DNA from 3 places in the Paenalkalicoccus suaedae genome. Region 3 is predicted to be linked to each of the others. Evidence: riboswitches for the same ligand, from Rfam matches in the RefSeq annotation. Region 3 holds a riboswitch; each other region holds the start of a gene.

Region 1 (4,238 bases), 650 kb from region 3:
CTTCGAAGAGGAGTATTTGGAGTTTATTGATCACCGTGGAGAACCAAATAGCTATGCTGGCTATCTGCGTGACCTACATGAAGTGCACGATATGCCAGTTTTAGTAGCCGAGTTTGGCATTCCGGCGTCTAGAGGACGTACGCACGAAAACCCTCAAGGGAAGCATCAAGGCTTTATTTCAGAAGAAGAGCAAGGAGAGTTAGTTGCCAACCTGTATGAAGATATCATTGCAGAAGGAATGCTTGGTGGAATGGTATTCTCTTGGCAGGATGAATGGTTTAAACGTACGTGGAACACGATGGACTATGATAATCCAGACAGACGCCCGTTTTGGTCGAATACACAAACGAATGAGCAACGCTTTGGTCTTTTAGCCTTTGATCGAGATAAGGTCATTGTAAATGGTGAGGACGAGGAGTGGCCTGAAGCAACGCAAATCGCTACTGGTGATAACACGTTAAACTCGCTTGAACTAGATTATGACGAAACCTTCCTATATGCACGTATTAATAGAGATGAACTTGCTGACGGTGACGCGTATCTTTTATTCGATACAGTCCCAGATCAGGGGAATACGACATCAACTGACTTCCCAAATCTCGACTTTGATCGAGGCGTGGAATTTATTGCTCAAATTAGTCAGGATGAGCAGGAATCGCGCATCTGGGTGGATCAATATTATGATTATCTAGCTTTCCTATACGAAGATCAATTGGATTTGATCGAAATTTATGGGGAGACTCCGGATAGTAACTCTGGAAACTTTGAGACGATTGATTATGTACTAAATCGAGAGCTCTTAATTCCAAGTACACAGGAGTTAATACCGTTCGATACGTATGAAACGGGTAAGCTCCGACGCGGTAATGCCGATCCTGAATCAGAAGACTATGATTCGCTCGCTGACTATCAAATTAGTGAAGACAATGGGATCATCGAAATTCGAATTCCTTGGCTCTTACTACACTTTACCGACCCGAGTCAGCGCGAGGTGCTAGGTGACTTCTTCGGTGAAGGAGAGCAGGTGATGCGTGATGTTGACGAGATTCACGTAGCTGTCATGCAGGCGGATGCGAATGGCGAGATTGTCGATACGCTGCCACAAGCTAGCGGCAATACGATTTCCTTCGAGCCTTACACGTGGGAAACATGGGACTTGCCTCAGTACGAACCGAGATTAAAGAAATCCTACGACATCATTCGCGAAGCGTTTTCTCAAGAGAACGATGAATTAATAGGTAATTAGAAAGTAAATAGAAGAGAGCGGGATGCCATTATGTTGGCATCCCGCTCTCTTTATTTTATCCACTTTGTCTATCGGGGGAGATGGGACAAAGAAGAAGATACCCTACTATGCTTCTTACACGCGCGCTAACACTTGCTCTTTTTGTTTGACGAGCGGGATTACCTCCTCGCCAAAGCGTTGCAGGTCCGTTTCATAGTGGAAGTGCCCTGTGAGTACTAAATCAACGCCAATTGCTTTTAACTCTAGGATACGCTCCGATACTTCCTCGGCAGTACCAATAAGTCCAGTTTTAAAGCCATCATTATACTGGACTAGGTCTTCATAGGACGAGTTTGCCCACATTCCTTGACCGTCAGAAGCAGATTGACCAGCGTGCTTAACAGCTTCTCGGAAGCCTTTCACAGCCTCGTCATCCGCGTTTGCGACGATATCGCGCAGAAGCCCAACCGCCTCCTCTTTTGTATCTCTCACGATGGCAAAGCCATTTACGGCAAACTTTATTTTATCCTCACGTCCATACTTTTTCGCTCTTGCACGTACGTCCTCGATCTGTTCTTTAAAGCCTTCAAGTGTATTTCCATTCATAAAGTACCAGTCGGAATGCTCGGCCGCCATTTCGCGAGCTGCACTTGAATTACCACCTTGGAATACAGGAGGCTGACCATTTACTGGTTTTGGCTTTAACGGAGCCTGATTGATTCGATAGAAGTCACCTTGGAACGTTGCTTCTTCCTTTGTCCAGAGCTCACGTAATACTTGAATAAATTCAGAAGAGCGACGGTAGCGTTCATCATGATCAAGCCAGTGCTCCCCGTAACCGATAAACTCCTGTTTAAACCATCCACTAACAACGTTTAATGCGGCACGCCCATTGCTAATATTATCAAGTGTTGCGACCATCTTCGCGTATACACCAGGATGCCAAAGACCCGGATGGACAGCTGCAATAAGGTTAATCTTACTTGTTACGCTTGCTAAAGCAGAGGCAAGGGTGATGGCTTCTAACTGATTCTCCGCTCCATAGCTTGCAAACCAACGCGTTTGGAACAGTGCATAATCATAATTAACCTCTTCAGCTAGCTGTATGTAGCGCTTATTTGACTCAACATCCCACCCTGTTTGCTGAGGGAGCTTTGACACGACTAATCCACCACTAACATTAGGAACCCAATACGCAAATTGTACATTCGACATTTCTATTCCTCCTTGTTTATGCATCCTCTTATCACGATAAAAAGCCCTCTTTAAGGTGAAGAAAAGAGGGCTTGAAGTCACATCAACATGTGGCTATCCGTCTAATCTCATCTTCGGATCTATTATAGATCCTCTGAACTTGGCACCGTGCAATAGCCGGTTGCCGAGGCTTCGTAGGGTCAGTCCCTCCACCTCTCGTGATAAGAAAATGATTAAGTTAGGCTTTATTCTAGCAGGTCTACTAAAAAGGTCAAGAAGTTTTTAGAATTATTTGAACGAACAGATAATTTTACATGATTGATTGAACAAGCTTCGTTATATATTTTTCAGGCCAGTCATGAAGTCGTCCAAATAAGGCTGACTGATGAAGTCCTAACGTTCGAATTTTGTTTGACGGGTTTCCTTTTAACGCTTGTACGAGCTGATAAGACGAAATCTCCATAGGCTCCATGCTAACAAGCTGTTGAATCGATTCTACTTCCACTCGCGTAATAGAGAAGCCTTTTCGGCTAAATAAAATATCATCCGGCTTTGGTCTGTTCGCTTCGACGCTTTTGCGTAGAGTATCCTCGACTTGCTCTAGCTCCTCTAAAAGCGTGCGCTCGTCCAGTGTCAGCCAGGTCGACACCTTTTTAAGCACCGCTACATCTGGTAAATAGACGTGTTGCAGGCTCACAAGCGTAGGTTCAATTTCCTCATTGGGCAATCGAATGCTATCAATCGCTTGGTATGCAACAACTGCCGGATGATCGCTGTTTGTGTTTGCCTCCTGCTGGAGTGTTAAGATCGTGACCAGCTTCTCTTCGTATGGCTTAAGGAAATCGTGTAATTCTCTGAGCTCCCGAAGTGCGGTTATCACTTTGGGACTTTGTTCCGCGATCGTATTGAACTGACGTTCAATGGTGGCAATACGTTTGATTGCCTGTGGCATATCAACTTCAAAAGGCAGATAGACCCGATTTTCGTCCAAATCATACGTAATCCCATAGTCACACTCGTAGCATGTGCAGACTAGAGTCTCGTTGTCAGTTGCGAGCTCCTTGTCATGCTCGCACATCGTGTACCGCCACTCGGGTGTGATATGTCGATACGGGCGCATCACGACGCCAACGCGGTGGCGCCAGTACGAGATGTCCTCTGGATAATTAAGAACACCAAGTAAAGAAGATTTATTTAACGCTTCAACAGCGTGTACAATTGGTCGTTTTGCTTGAGCAAGCTGGATAAACGGATGCTGATCAAATGCTTCACGCATTTGTTCAAGCCATGTCTCGCGAGACTGCTTGCTGAGCTTTGCGCAAAAGATAAAGTCTTTTACGACGCTTTTTACGTGTGATGCAAGCTGGATAGCCGATAGTTTGGCATATTCCTTTGGATAAAACGAGTCCTGCACAATAGGGATCGGCGCAGACATTTCCTCCCATAAAAATTGCTCTGGGCGGACAAGAGTTGGGAACGCCTCATCGTTACCGAGTACTGGCACAGGAAGTCTTAGTTCATCCGTTTTAAGAAAAGACGTCAAGAGCTCGATTTCATCAGCTGTTAATTCATTAAATGCTTGAGTGGCAGCATGCTGTAAACGAGTCACATTTGCTTGATCCTCCTTCGATCCAATTGATCGAAAGCCATGTCGCTTCGCTCCTACTGGCACAAAAACAAGTGATGGGTAAGCTTCAATAATGTAGCCAAGCTGATACGTAGTCATGTACAACAGCTCCTTCAACGGGTGATACCTTTATTATACTTCTGATAGGGGGGATTAGACAAAGAAGACGACGAGGAGAAGCTTCTGCCTTGG
Region 2 (4,238 bases), 120 kb from region 3:
ATCTGTTTCCTCCTTAGGCAGTGCGACGCTCCCATACGGTGATGGGAATAAGACGAGATCGGCGCCTGCGATGCGCAGGAGCTTGCCTAGTAGGACGCTGTTGGCGATGCCGTAGTCCGGCGACGCCGTGAGCGCTCCGGATACGGCTGGGTGCGCCATGATCGGAACGTTGATCTCAGGATCCTCGGCGAGTGCCTGAAGCGTATCCAGTCCATAAGCGAATACGTTAAACAGGAGGGCGGATGCGCCAAGCTTCACTGCCTTACGCGCTTTGTCTCGTAGCTCAAAGGTGCGTCCGCTCAGGTTAACGGCGTAAAGGACGCGTCGTCCCGTTTCTTGTTCGACTTTATCTAAGATGTGCTTCCCGCGTTTTACTCGTTCTTCGAAAGGCGTGAGGGGGTTATCAAATAGAATTTCATCGTCTTTTACTAAGTCCACGCCACCACGAGCCTGGGCGTCTAGTTGCGTTTCGAATTCATCAAGTCCTTTGCCGATCATGCCTTTAAAAATACTCATGACGAGCGGGCGATCGTGCACGCCGATCAGCTCGCGTATGCCATCAACGCCAAACTGTGGGCCTGGGAACTGCTTTGCTAGTGCGTCGTCAAAGGCAATGTCAACAAGCTTGATTTCTCCGTCTAGCGATAGTTTCCCAAAAATCGTTGTTAAAATCGCTGGGATGTCAGGCGTGAAATTGACCGCCGGATAGCGAATCGTGATGGTCGCTTTTGGCGTGCCGTCGTTTGTCGCGATCACCTCGCCCTTGTGTTTTTTGAGCTGCGCCTGCTCGAGCGCCGGCAAATCCGTCCACGATCCAACTGTGAGCCCGAGCGCGATGCCCTCCGCTTTTTTATGTAAGTCAAGCCCGCCTGGTACGAGATACGTTGCTGTCACAAAGCTCATGTCACATGCCCCACTTTCTTTTTGAGAAAATAAAAAACGTCCACTTCGCAAATGGAAGAGGACGTGTCGGTTTGTACTGACAGGTATCATGTCCTCTTATCTGCCACGCATCCTGCGCGAGAGAATTAGCACCTTGAATCAGTCAACGTCTGACCGAAACAGGTTGCCGGGTATCATAGGGATCGTCCCTCCACCTGCTCTACATAAGAGTTTGAAATTATTATGCAATTTTGAATCGTTGAAACAGATTATGACAGGGAAAGGAGGAGCTGTCAAATAGTTTTTTCAGATTGGGGAGGAGAGGGGACGTAGAGCCACGTTTAGTGGTTTCAGCTTTAGGTAGGCAGCTGCGTGTTTGGTAAGTCCGTATTTTTGGCATTCTGTGTTTGGTATCTTCGTTTTTGTGTTTGGTAACTCGCCGTTTTTGCGATTCCGTGTTTGGTAACTCCTATTTTGTGTTTGGTTTCTAAAATGATGTCTTCACTTCATAGACATTCCACCACTCAAGGACCTTACATTGCCCAACTGCCACTTTACGAAGACCCCACGAGGCGGGAGCACAGGGCAACTGGCGGTTTTGCACGCACTTATGGTAAGTGTGTTCATCTTCTCAGTGAATTTTGGCAAAGTGTGTTTATGTTCTCCAATAATGTGTTCAGCTTCTCCTCAAAATCAGCAATGTGCGTTCACGTTCTCCTAAAATGCGTCCAACTTCACTTCTACAATATGGAAAGTCATCCCCAACCAATTGACAAACTCTCCTTCAAATTTTCTTGCATTCAAGGTATTGACAAATGATCTACTCAGGATTTATGATTACTCCCAACGCAACACACAAAAAAATATTGCTCTTATCGAGAGTTGGCTGAGGGATTTGGCCCTATGACGCCCGGCAACCGGCCTTCCGCACATTTGCGGAAACCTCCTAGAAGGTGTGAGGTACGGTGCTACATCCAACAGGCTTATTTAAGTCTGAGAGATAAGAGACGGACCATGCATGCTTCCGCCTCTTTCTTATACAAGAAGGAGGCTTTTTTACGTGGACGTTCTCGGGGGAGCAGATGGAGGAGAAGAAAATATGTCAGCGAAAAACAAATGGTTACTAACGTCAGGATTAGCACTAGCCGCTCTACTAGCAGGGTGTGGGGAAAATGAACCAGCAACAGACGCTCAGGAAGGCGCAACGTCAAACGAGGCTTCGCTCGAAGGAGTGCCAGACCGATTCGCATCAGACGAAGACGTCACTGTCCGCGTGATTCGAAAGATTGGTGGGGATGATCACACCGCACAGTTTTTAGCGGGTGTACAGGAAGAAGGAGAGTCGCTTGGCTTTGATGTCGACGTATTTACCGCAAACGGGGATACAGCACGATTTCACGATGCAATCGATCAGGCAATTACAAGTCAGGTCGACGGCTTAATTCTTTCTCACGGAGACGATGCAGCAACGGTGGAGGCGGTTGAGCGAGCGCGAGAAGCAGGCATTGAGGTCGTCACGTTTGACTCGATCCCGGATCTTGCTGAAATCGATGGCGTCACACTGACATCACAGGACGATGAGGCGTTGGCGCAGCTGGCACTCGATCAGCTTGTTGAGGACTTTGACGGGGAAGCAAGCATTGCCTACCTATGGGTCGACGGCTTCCCGCCGATGGTGCGACGTAACGCTGTTTATGAAACTATTTTAGAAGAAAACCCAGAACTTGTTGAGGTAAGTCGCTTCGGTGTTGCAGCAGAGGACACGAGCGTGCAAACGCAAAACGCTGTAGCAGCGCTACTTAACCAATATCCAGAGGGTGAACTAGATGCGATCTTTGCGACGTGGGATGCGTTTGCGATTGGAGCCGCTCGCGCGATTGAGGAAGCGGGACGCTCCGACGTGAAGATCTATGGAATCGATGTTTCGAACGCAGACTTAGAGCTGATCCAGCAGGAAAATAGCGCGTGGGAGTATACCGCTGCGGTTGATCCAAAGCTAGTTGGAGCCGTGAATCTACGCTTACTTGCGAAAAAGCTTGCAGGAGAAGAAACGCCTGAGACGTACGATTTAGAAGCAACGCTCATCTCTCGAGAAGACTTAGCTGCATCAGACGAGCCAGTTAACATGGTGACACTTGCCGATGTTGTGGACGGCTGGGGAGAAACAGATGCGTTTCATGAAGACTGGATGACGACATTAAAAGACTATCATAAGTAATAGGGTGATGACGTGGAACTGTTGATGAAGGACATATCGCTCTCGTTTCCTGGCGTAAAGGCGTTGCAGGAGGCGACGTTTAAGGCGAAGGCAGGCGAGATACATGCATTAATCGGTGCAAATGGGGCGGGGAAGTCGACGATGATGAACGTGCTTGCCGGGGTGCATCAAAAGGACTCTGGCACGATCACGATTGCTGGTGAAAAGGTGGACACGGGCTCTCCCAAAAAGGCGCAACGCCAAGGGATTCAGCTCGTGCACCAAGAGGTCGATACGGCCTTATTCCCGGCGCTCACCGTAGCGGAAAACGTCTTATCCGGACAGCTCATTGCGCAAAAGCGATTGACTGTAGGATGGGGCTCTCTACACAAAAAGGCAAAGGAAGTACTGAGCGAGTTAAACGTCGCTATCCCAACCAAAAAGCTTGTACAGGATTTAACGCTTGCGGAGAAGCAAATGGTGCTGTTAGCGCGAGCAATTGCAACAGACTGTCGTATTCTCATTCTCGACGAGCCGACGGCGCCACTAAGTAATACAGAGACAGAAGCGCTGTTTCGCGTCGTAAAGGATCTTAAACAACGTGGTATGCTCATCATCTTCATTTCTCACCGACTCAAGGAATTACTCGATCACTGTGATGCTATTACGGTGATGCGTGACGGCAAGGATGTGCTTGAGCGCACGACCGTTGGCCTAACGACGGATGTGATCGTGGAAGCGATGCTTGGCAAAAAGCTGGAGGCGCAGTTTGCGGGCGCCTCTGCAAAGCGCCGTATCGGGCAAGAGCTACTCCGTACGCAGGATCTATCCGACGGCGGGCTTATAAAAAACGTTAGCATCACGCTCTCAGGAGGAGAGATCGTGGGTCTAGCAGGACTCGTTGGCGCAGGGAAAACGGAGCTATGTAAGGTGCTATTTGGCGCCAGCCGAGCAACCTCTGGCACGCTAACGATTCAAGGCAAGAAAGCGACACTAAACAGCCCGTATGATGCCGTTAAAAGAGGGCTTGCGCTTGTTCCAGAGGAGCGACGCAAGGAGGGCATTTTTGTAGATGAGACGGTGGCCTGTAACATCACCGCAACCAGTCTCTCAAGCTTTACGAGGCTAGCAAGCTTTTTAGCGCCAGCTCGTGAAAACA
Region 3 (4,238 bases):
ACACCATAAATAATTTGAAAAGGGGATGCACCCATTGCTTTTGCGGCTTCAATTAAGCCTGGATCAATCGCAACAAGGTTATTTTCCACAATGCGGGCGATCCCGAACGAAGCAGCAATTGTCATAGGAAAGATGGCTGCTGTCGTTCCAATCGTTGTACCCATTACCAATCTCGTTAAAGGTGTAATAGCGACGAGAAAGATAATAAACGGAATTGGGCGAATGATGTTGATTAACACATTGATGAAAAAGAATACGACTTTATTTTCTAAAATATTGTCCTCACGCGTGACATATAAGGTGAGACCGATCGCGACGCCGAAGATACTGGCGAAGGCGAGTGTGAAGAGGACCATCGTAATCGTCTCACCGGTCGCCTCCACAACCCTGAGCCAAAACGTACTCCAATCAACTCCCATGATTGATCACCTCCCGAATCTCGACGGTTGTTGCGAGCTCTTCTATGGCTCGCTGAACCGCGATTGGATCACCGATAAACTCGACAATTAAGTTGCCGTAAAGCTGATCCTGTAACTCATTGACACTGCCATAAGCAATATTAAAATCTAGATCGTACTTACGTGTAACCTTTGATAATAATGGTTGATTGGTTGATTCGCCTTTAAAAATGACCCGATAAAGAGGGTTAGTATGGCTATTGCGTAAATGCGTTAATAGCTTAATAGATAGTCGATCATTTAATACAGAGCTAATAAAATTCTTTGTCGTGGCTGTTTGTGGATTCGAAAAAACGTTGAATACATTTCCACTCTCAATCACGCGACCATTCTCCATGACTGCAACACGATCGCAAATCGTTTTAATCACGTGCATCTCGTGCGTGATGAGAAGAATTGTGATGCCGTATTCTTCATTCACCTTTTTTAATAAGCGAAGAATATCATCGGTTGTATCAGGATCAAGTGCAGACGTTGCTTCGTCACAGATAAGGAATTCCGGTGACGTGGCTAGCGCACGAGCAATGCCAACGCGTTGCTTTTGACCGCCAGACAGTTGCTCAGGATAATGATCGGCTTTGTCCTTTAATCCGACAAAGTCGAGCATGTCGTTGACGATGCGCGTCACTTCTCGTTTTGGTTTTCGTGCAAGTCGTAGTGGATAAGCAACATTGCCAAAAACCGTCCGTGACGAAAATAGGTTAAAGTTTTGAAAGATCATGCCGATTTGCTGACGTTGGCGACGAAGATCCCGTGGTTTTAATGACTGAATGTCTTGATCGCCAATGAGGATGCGACCTTTTGTTGGGCTTTCGAGTAAGTTAACGAGTCTAAGTAGCGTGCTTTTACCCGCTCCACTGAAGCCGATAATGCCAAATATTTCTCCTTTATTCACGGTCAAGGACACGTCATCGACGGCAAGGATGTCCTTTCCATTTGTGGTAAAGCTTTTTGTGACTTCATCGAATGTAATCAATGCATGTGCTCCTTTTTACTAAAAGTCTGCTGGGACGCAAAAAGGCACCTCCCCCTATGTGTTGGGGGTAGGTGCCTTCTGTCGTCAGATCAGCAGCTAGTTTGTTTTTTTCTGATTCGGAAATCGTTTTTTCTCGGTTACGTCTACCTGGGTGATTTCCCCATTGTGCACAGTTACTGTTACTGTGCCAAACTCAATTTGTTTTAAGACGGACTGGACATACGATTCTTTTGTGGTGCTCTCACTCATCGTAGGCGAACCTCCTCTGTTTGGTTTAGTGCTTGGCGTAATTCCTCCACCGTTAGCTCATATAGTTGTTGGTTACCGATCTTAAAGTGACCTGCTTCGAGCAACCGTGTAATGAGCTGTTGCTTTGTGCTTTCCTGTGAGGCATTCATGTTCTTTTCCTCCCTAGGTACGCAAAAAAGCCACTTCTTCGTCCGATAAGAAGCGGCAAACATGCGTCTTATCTGTCAGGCTTTCGCCTGCTGGATTTGGCACAGTGCTACAAGTAGCCTGCTGCCGAGGGTTCATTGGGCCAGTCCCTTCCCCTCTCTGGATAAGGTATTCAGTTTTCGATTCGAGCATATAAAAAAGCCCACTTCACAAGAAGAGGGTAGTTGACTACTATCTCTTCTTATCTTTGTAGCACAAACGCTACTGGACTTGGCACAGTACCGCATGCGGCCTGTTGCCGAGGCTTCGTAGGGCCAATCCCTCCGCCTCTCTGGATAAGAGTGTATGTGTTCGATTCGATAATCAGTACTCTATCTTAGTATCCTTAAAATGTCAACTGCTTATTGAGGAAAATCTTGAGAGAGTCGCACGAATGGAGAATCAAAACCCATATTCATGCTATTATGAGAGTACCAGCCAATTATACTTCCCATTTAAGGAGTGGTTACTATGGATTCGTTTCTCTTCAATAAGTCAAATACGCGAATAAAAGATATGATAAATTACAGAGAACATGCGGTTGCGCTTGAGGGTGTGAGTGAACACTTGTTTACTGAATTTGGACATACTTTCTATCAATTTTCTCTCCAAGAGGAACTTGTGGATATTTGGAAAGTGCTCCAAGATGATATTAAGCATAACGCGAACGTAGAATTTGTTACATATGTTTTTGAGTCAGTTGAAGCATTTAAGGTTACAACGGAGATAGAGGAAGATCGTCTGCGGGTAAACTCTAACCTGAATATTGATAATTCGGTTTACTACTATCCTGATTTTGAGGTTGCTCTAGTTAGAATTCCGATTTTTCGTGAGCATATGAACTATGAGCAAAGCTTCGTTTTTTCCACGTCACAAACAGCCGTCAAACGCTTCCTTCATTATGTATACAAACAAAATCGTATATATAGTAAGGCGCACATGTCTATGCTCATTGATACATTAAATGGAGTAGAGGAACGACGAGAACAAATTACAACAGCTGTATTAAGAGAAGATGTTTTATTAGAAGCAGGACTAAAAGAGGAAATTTATCGTTCTATCGATCAATTCTTTCTAGAGGATGGTTCCTTTTTTAAGACGTATGATATTCCTTATAAAAGAGGCATTTTACTATACGGGCACCCTGGAAACGGGAAGACTACGCTTGTTAAATCAATAGCAGGAAGTGTAGAGGCTCCTGTCGTGTACTGGCAGATTACAGAACACACATCGAGCTACACCGTAATGGAAGTATTCCAGAAGGTGGCGAAGTTAACGCCGATGGTACTTGTTATTGAAGACTTGGACTCGATGCCACTAGACGTACGTTCTGTATTTCTTAATACACTAGACGGATCAACATCTAAAGAAGGGGTCTTTTTAGTTGGTACAACAAACTATCCGGAGAAAATTGATCCTGCCTTAGTAAACCGTGCTGGTCGCTTCGATCGCTCGTATGAGCTGAAGCTTCCCGGCAAAGAGCTTCGAAGTCAGTACGCAAAAGTTAAACGTTTCGATCGTTTCTTAACCGAAGATCAAGTGGAGCTTTTAGTAGAAAAGACAGACGGGCTCTCATTTGCGCAATTAAATGAACTGTATACGTCAGCTGCACTCCAATGGCACTATGAAGAAAAGGTTGATATTGATGAATTGTGTAGTCAGTTACAAAATGATAATCGAAAAAAGAAGCGTGATGAGTGGAACGAGTCAAACCATGATCCGGTGGGGTTTTATTAAGAGGGTAAGGGTGAATGAGAGGAGTAGCGGTGCGTTTGATGCGTACTGTGAAACTCTTATTTTTGTTGGTTGAAAGCGCGCATGGGAACATGCAGAAATGGTGTTTAATCATGTAACGTACCGCGACCTCTTAACGACAAACAAGGCTAAGAGAAAGTAGAAGGAGGACGAAATGAATGAATTTTTTCAAAGGGGACAATAAATCAAAGCACCACGACCAAGTACAGGAATTCCTATTTGAAGGAGAAGAGCTCCACAGCACGTATGGGCTGATGGTTGATTTTGTGGCGTTGACGTCGCATCGCGTCTTATTTGTAGACCGTTCGATTATGTCGAAGTCGCGCTCTGTCGTAGTGACAATTCCATTTTCTAAAATAGAGGAAATTGCGATAGAGAAGACTGGGTTCCTATCCTTTTCAAACACAATCGAAATTGCAACAAAGTCTGGGAATCATCAGCTACAGTTCACGAAGGGGAGCGATGTGATGGGCTTTTATAAGGAGCTGTCGCAGCGGATCTGCGCATAACTTGCGTAAAATAATGGAATAATGAAAAAGTGGCTTTACAAAATGTGACAACATCACTATGATTAAGCTACTTTATCAAGAGGGAGGTGGCAGGAGGATGCTACG

The links. Region 3 has a riboswitch for S-adenosylmethionine ahead of FLK61_RS02970 (Fur-regulated basic protein FbpA). Riboswitches for the same ligand answer to the same signal wherever they lie in the genome.
Region 1: it holds a riboswitch for S-adenosylmethionine, as region 3 does, so the genes downstream of both, sfnG (dimethylsulfone monooxygenase SfnG) here and FLK61_RS02970 (Fur-regulated basic protein FbpA) in region 3, are expected to answer to the same signal.
Region 2: it holds a riboswitch for S-adenosylmethionine, as region 3 does, so the genes downstream of both, FLK61_RS02285 (sugar ABC transporter substrate-binding protein) here and FLK61_RS02970 (Fur-regulated basic protein FbpA) in region 3, are expected to answer to the same signal.

The regions. Positions count from the first base shown of each region.
Region 1 is NZ_CP041372.2:3,811,963-3,816,200, reverse strand. Features, by position in the region: gene FLK61_RS19215 (hypothetical protein) at 1-1,246, shown strand, start outside; gene sfnG (dimethylsulfone monooxygenase SfnG) at 1,361-2,440, opposite strand; SAM riboswitch class I at 2,545-2,647, opposite strand; gene FLK61_RS19205 (RQC-minor-2 family DNA-binding protein) at 2,730-4,145, opposite strand.
Region 2 is NZ_CP041372.2:365,733-369,970, forward strand. Features, by position in the region: gene FLK61_RS02280 (2,3-diketo-5-methylthiopentyl-1-phosphate enolase) at 1-903, opposite strand, end outside; SAM riboswitch class I at 997-1,113, opposite strand; SAM riboswitch class I at 1,752-1,889, shown strand; gene FLK61_RS02285 (sugar ABC transporter substrate-binding protein) at 1,982-3,100, shown strand; gene FLK61_RS02290 (sugar ABC transporter ATP-binding protein) at 3,125-4,238, shown strand, end outside.
Region 3 is NZ_CP041372.2:489,191-493,428, forward strand. Features, by position in the region: gene FLK61_RS02955 (methionine ABC transporter permease) at 1-419, opposite strand, end outside; gene FLK61_RS02960 (methionine ABC transporter ATP-binding protein) at 409-1,434, opposite strand; gene FLK61_RS02965 (YezD family protein) at 1,531-1,683, opposite strand; gene FLK61_RS02970 (Fur-regulated basic protein FbpA) at 1,680-1,832, opposite strand; SAM riboswitch class I at 1,898-2,000, opposite strand; SAM riboswitch class I at 2,069-2,172, opposite strand; gene FLK61_RS02975 (AAA family ATPase) at 2,341-3,606, shown strand; gene FLK61_RS02980 (PH domain-containing protein) at 3,783-4,133, shown strand; gene FLK61_RS02985 (hypothetical protein) at 4,231-4,238, shown strand, end outside.